2 regions of the Macrococcoides bohemicum genome follow, and region 1 is predicted to be linked to the other one. Evidence: riboswitches for the same ligand, from Rfam matches in the RefSeq annotation. Region 1 holds a riboswitch; the other holds the start of a gene.
What was found. A riboswitch is a leader RNA that binds a small molecule or an ion and turns the genes downstream of it on or off. The one in region 1 is predicted to bind FMN.
Positions count from the first base shown of each region.

Region 2: it holds a riboswitch for FMN, as region 1 does, so the genes downstream of both, ribD (bifunctional diaminohydroxyphosphoribosylaminopyrimidine deaminase/5-amino-6-(5-phosphoribosylamino)uracil reductase RibD) here and HT586_RS07280 (ECF transporter S component) in region 1, are expected to answer to the same signal.

Region 1 is NZ_CP054482.1:1,411,353-1,414,571, forward strand. It holds gene HT586_RS07270 (helix-turn-helix domain-containing protein) at 1-227, opposite strand, end outside; gene HT586_RS07275 (ferredoxin) at 334-585, shown strand; gene HT586_RS07280 (ECF transporter S component) at 652-1,215, opposite strand; FMN riboswitch at 1,275-1,393, opposite strand; gene HT586_RS07285 (ATP-binding protein) at 1,432-3,180, opposite strand; gene HT586_RS07290 (response regulator transcription factor) at 3,180-3,219, opposite strand, start outside.
Region 2 is NZ_CP054482.1:1,768,985-1,772,203, forward strand. It holds gene ribB (3,4-dihydroxy-2-butanone-4-phosphate synthase) at 1-157, opposite strand, end outside; gene HT586_RS09120 (riboflavin synthase) at 157-780, opposite strand; gene ribD (bifunctional diaminohydroxyphosphoribosylaminopyrimidine deaminase/5-amino-6-(5-phosphoribosylamino)uracil reductase RibD) at 761-1,810, opposite strand; FMN riboswitch at 1,947-2,073, opposite strand; gene hutI (imidazolonepropionase) at 2,244-3,219, opposite strand, start outside.

The sequences.
Region 1 (3,219 bases):
TTCAGATCATTGTTTTGAATAAAATTTACATCATTATCATTATGAACGAGCCGAGTGACAGCCTCAAATGAAACATTTGGATACAATTCATAAACTGGTAATAGATCTTGCATCACTGCATCAAAATAAGTCTGCTGTGTTCGCGCACCAATCAATAATTTCCATAAACTTTTGACTGATTTATCTGTTAGGTAATGCGTCTTTATATACCGATTAATCGTTTTCATTATTGTCACCTTGAAATATTTTTGTTGAAAATGTGCTTAACTATCACTAAAATAGTTATGTATGTTATAACTAGTGTAGCATGAAAGTGTGAGGAGGCGAAAAAATATGGCAGGTAAATATACGATCGTTGATATGGATACATGCATCGCTTGCGGTGCTTGTGGTGCAGCGGCACCTGATATATATGATTATGATGATGAAGGTATTGCCTATGTTATTTTAGATGATAACAAAGGTACTCAGGAAATACCGGAAGAATTAGAAGAAGATATGATCGATGCATTTGAAGGTTGCCCAACTGATTCAATTAAAGTTGCAGATGAATCATTTGATGGCGACGCACTTAAATTTGAATAATATTTTAAAAAAGCTTGAAGTTCAATTCGAACTTCAAGCTTTTTTGTCAAGTTATGTTCTATGCTATTAATTATTAATTTTCATTTGTTTTTTAAGTAACGGTACTAACGGTTTAACAATGATATAAAAGAGAATTGTCAGCAATAATCCTTTAATCATATTAAAGGGAATTATACCTGCTGTTACGATAACCTGAATATTCTTGACAACATCATTTAAATTCATAATCATGCCATACATTGGTAATAACACGAAATAGTTAAGCATACTCATAACAATCGTCATTACGATTGTAGCACTGATAAATGCTGGTATTATCTTATTAAATCTTCCTTTTGTAATCACATACAGTGTCAATATAAACGATGTCCCTGCTAAAAAGTTAGCAACAGGACCAACTGGATCTGTCATGTTCATTACAAAGTTGAGTATGTTCTTAATAAACTCAATAAGTACTGCAGCTACAGGTCCAGCAGTAAATAACGCAATAATTGCAGGTAAATCACTGATATCAATCGTTAAATACGGTGGCAAGAAAGGTACTGGTACCTTTAAAAACATCAGTATGAATGCAATCGCACTTAATAAACTGATCAGTATCAGACTTCTTGTTCTATTCAATTTTGTCATAATTTCTCCTTACTTCATCTTTGAATCAGGAGGACAAATTAACTTGACGAAACTCTGACCTCCATCTTCTCCCATCCAGACTGTACTGTCGGCTTTGGAATTACACCAAATCAGCTGCATAATGCAGGTCGCGGGCTTTTACCGCCGGCTCGGAATTTCACCGACCCCGAAGATGAATGTGTATTATTGGCATATGCCATAAATCATTGTACCAAACTACTGCTTCGTGTCAACTAACGGAATCGAAATAGTGAACGTTGTGCCAACACCTTGCTCACTTTCAACTTTAATTTCACCATGATGTTTTTCAATGATAGCTTTTACGATAAATAAACCTAATCCAGTGCCGTGCTTACCTCGTGTTCTTGCCTGATCAACTTTATAAAATCTATCAAATATATGATTGATATGTTCTTTAGCAATACCTACTCCAGTATCAGCAATTTTTATATACAGGTTGTTTGTATCATTGTATGTTGAAATTTTTATAGTGTCCCCACTCTTTGTATAACGCATTGCATTGTCCAGCAGATTTGTAATGACCTGGAATATCTTATCATAATCAATTACTACCTCTTTTGTATGCTTTAAATCTAGTTGCAATGTTGTTTCATGTTCTATAGCACTCTGCTTAAAGTTCTGAATATTTTTTTCAAGTAAAGGCGATATATCCATCACTTCTTTATTTAAAGTCGTTTCTCCAGCGTCAATACGAGCAACATTTATTAACTCATTAACCAGCCTGTTTAATCGTTTAGATTCATCTAAAATAATGTTTAAAAACTCATCCACGTCATCTTTTTCAACGACTATGCCATCTAAAATTGCTTCAGTATACCCTTGTAACATTTGGATTGGCGTACGTAATTCATGAGAAACATTTGCGATAAACTGTTGTTTCATCATATCTATCTTTTTCTCTTCACTCATATCACGAATGATAGCGACAGCACCGTTATTTTGTCCCTGCGTCGTATTTTTGACTGGCGAGATGATGAGTACATAATGTTTATTAAATGTAGAAATTTCATGATATATTGTTTCATCAGATTGCATTACCTGATTCACGAGTTTACTTAAAATATCAGTGTCTTCCTGAGAAATATCATCTAAAAATCTCTCTGCCATCGGGTTTTGAAGCTGTTTTTCAAGATCCATATTAAAGCTTAAAACACCGTCTTCCATTGCATTGATTAATCGATCCCTTAAATTACGTTCCTGGGATATTTTACTGATATTTAATGTTATCTCCTGCTCCATCTTATTAAACGCAAGTGCTAATTCACCAATCTCATCTCTGGAATATACAGCTATTTTATTGTTACGCTCACCTCTTGCTAAATTAAAAGCAGCTGTCTTTAACAGTAACAATGGTTTTGTAATCTTATTGGATAAGAAAAATGCAAAGATAGTAGTAAGTATCAATAATAACATTGCCACGATAAAAATAATAAAAGTAATATAATTTTGTGCATCATCCATTGAATTAGTATCCTGATAGATAAATATCCCACTGTCTTTATAATTAAAAGCTTGAGAAGGGTATCCGATAAGGATATATTCATGTCTGTTATCCTGGTAATTTACTTTAATATCTTTTACAACATATTCATCTTTCTCAAAAACTTTATCAAAAGCGTCATTTCCTTTGATTTCGTCTACCATTAGCTGTTTGAGTGGATCATCGTATGTTACATCTAAGTCCGATTTATTTTGAACAATAATAATACCTGCAGGATTTTCTATTAATTCTTTCACATAAGTTAATGCATCGCTTTGATCGTGATGACTCGTTAATACGAGCTCAGCTTTTTCAGCTTGCTGCTTAAGCGTATGGCCAGACTCGCTTTTCAAATACGAATTAAAGAATCCCATTAAAGAAACAGATAATATAATTAAAACTGCAGTCACTATAAATAATATAGTTAACCACAGTTTAATTACTACGCTATTAAAATAGCGCATTATTCTTTCACCTCAAACTTATAACCAACACCCCATACA
Region 2 (3,219 bases), 360 kb from region 1:
CACGTGCATGTGTAATCATAAAGTTTATCGTATCTTCAGTTATAAAGTCTGTTATCGCTACAAGGTCGCCTTCATTTTCACGATTTTCATTGTCAACCACGATAATTGGCTTACCTGCCTTTAAATCTTCTAATGCACTTTTAAGAGTATCAAACATTACAACATCATCTCCAATTTCGATAAAGAAAGACCACTTTCTTCTTGTTTACTGTTCAATATATATTTTCCTAACATATCGAATTCAATATGTACTTTATCACCTGGTTTAAGTTCTGAAAGCATCGTGCTTCTTACCGTTTCAGGTATGATATTCAGCTCAACGCTATGATCTAATTTAAAAATCGTTAAAGATATACCGTTAACTGCAATCGAGCCTTTCGGAATAACAAATTTGCGAAATTCATTTGGAAGTCTGAGCTTTAACTGCATTGTCTTTTCCCTGTGATTAACGCTTTCTACAATGAGACTCGTATCGACATGGCCAGTTACAAAGTGACCGCCAAGCCTTGTTGTCGGTAATAATGCACGTTCTAAATTTACTTTCGTACCTTGCTTCATATTTCGAAACAACGTAATAGCACTCGTATCTTCTAATATATCCACATTGAAGCTCGAATGATTAAAGGCAGTGACTGTAAGACATACACCGTTCACACTGATAGAATCACCAATGTGCATGTCTTCAATAATACGATTACAATCTATCGTCATAAAGGTAGTATCTCCCTGCTTTTTCAGTTGAGCTATGACACCAACTTCTTCAATGATGCCTGTAAACATCAACATCATCCTTTCTGTAAATCAGTAATACATCCTGGTCGAAAGTCTTAACAGAGACAAGAGAAAGGTCAGTAATTTCTGACATTTGTGAAGGTTGATCAGTTGTTAAAAACTGATGCTTTGAGGATCCACCTAAAATTTTCGGGGCAATATACTGGTGTATTTCATCAAAAGTTCTGGCAGATACAAACGCACGCATCGTCTGCATACCGCCTTCTATAATTATGCGGTTAATTTTATGTTTATATAAGGCTTCTAAAATGGTTTCAGGATGTAGATCAGTGAGTACGATTACGGTAACACCATCAATCGACTGTTCAGTTGTCGTCACAACGATTAAACGTGATTTGTCATAATCATTATTATCTTTGTCATTTATTTCGAATAATCCATTAGAAATAACGACTTTCCTGATCCATTTATCTCTATAATTTCTACTATCAAGTGTTGGCTGGTCATGTTTATATGTATTGTAGCCTACAAGTATGGCATCACTGGTATAACGCACACAGTGTGCATGATTTCTTGATGCTTCATTAGTAATCCACTTACTAACGTCATCATCATCTGCTGTCTTACCGTCGAGTGTCACACCCATTTTCAGTATCGTATAAGGTAACTTACGTAGCTTTGCTTTAAAGAACGGCTGATAATAGTCATCGATTTCACTGATATACAGTTGGTCTACAACGATTCCGTGCGCTTTCATAGCATCAATACCTGAATGCAGCGATTTATCTTGCACAGCATATACCACTCGCTTTATACCACTATCGATAATCTTTTGTGTGCATGGTGGCGTCTTACCAAAATGACTGCAGGGTTCGAGCGTACAGTAAAGCGTGGCTCCAATTGCATGTCGTCCTGCCATATTCAGTGCATTCACTTCTGCGTGTGCTTCACCTTCCGTAAGATGTGCACCAATACCTACAATTCTATTATCTTTCACTACAATACAACCTACAGCAGGATTACTGCCTGTCTGACCATCCGTCCATTTAACAAGTTCAAATGCTTTATCTAAATACAAGTTATTATTCATCTCCTATAAAAAAATGCCCAAATCAAAAGATTTGGGCATTTGTATTTTAGGTTCAATAAATAAGACCATGATAATAGTATTTGCAGAATTTATACATCAACAAATAAACCATCACAATGGCACCTTATTCTTTCTCCCATCCAGACTATACTGTCGGTTTCTGAGTTTCACAGAATCAGCATCAAATATATATTATCAGCTCACGGACTATCACCGCCGGTTGGGAATTTCACCCTGCCCCGAAAGAATAGTTATTAACTTGTCTGTCAATTAAGACAATTTCATCATAGCGAAGATTGTATAAAAAATCAATGCAAATAATATATTTCATTTAAAATTGTATAGAGGGTGAGACATAAGTCTTAGCGCTCTTCTGTTTAACAGCTTAAACGGCAGAACACTTCTGCCCCAGTCTCTGGTATTATAATTTAAATTGATTATTCACAATCACTTTACCGTTATGGATTACTTTTTCTGCATGGTTCACACCATAATGATAAGGGATATATTCATGATTCTTTGCATGCCAGATGACTAGATTAGCTGCGTCACCAGTATCTATCGTACCTGCGTCAACACCCATTGCTTTCGCCGCATTAACAGTTACTGCATTCCAGATTTCTTTCGGTGATAACTTCAACTTAAGTGCTGCTATACTCATTACCATCTGTAAATTACTAGTTACGCAACTTCCCGGATTATAATCCGTTGCAATCGCAATTGCTCCATTGTTGTCTAACATGCCTCGAGCATCTGCGTATTCTTCTTTATTTAAATAAAAAGTTGTTCCTGGTAATAATACAGCTACTGTATCACTGTCTGCTAACATCTGCTTACCTTTTTCGCTCGCTGCAACAAGGTGATCAGCACTAATTGCTTCTTCTTCTATTGCTAACTCTAATCCACCTAATGGGTCGATTTCATCTGCATGAATTTTAACAGGTAAACCAGCCGATTTTGCTGCCTGCATATATTTACGAGACTGATCTATTGTAAATACACCTGTCTCACAGAAAATATCAGCAAAATCTGCAATATCCTTAACTTCCTGTAAATCTTTAATACATTCATCAATAAATGTTTCACTATCTTTATCTTTTGGTACTGCGTGCGGCCCAAGATATGTATGTTTCATATTGATGCCGTATTTCTCCTGAAGACGTTTAGATACACGCAGTTGCTTTAACTCATGTTCTAAAGATAAGCCATATCCACTCTTGCTTTCTACACTTAATACACCGTGATGAATCATTCGGAGTAATTCATGCTCAGCTTTCTCGAACAGTTCTTCTTCAGATGCTTCACGCGTAGCTTTCACAGTTGAATGAATACCGCCACCTTGTTCTAAAATTTCAAGATATGAAACACCTTGACGCTTTAAACTCATCTCATGTTCA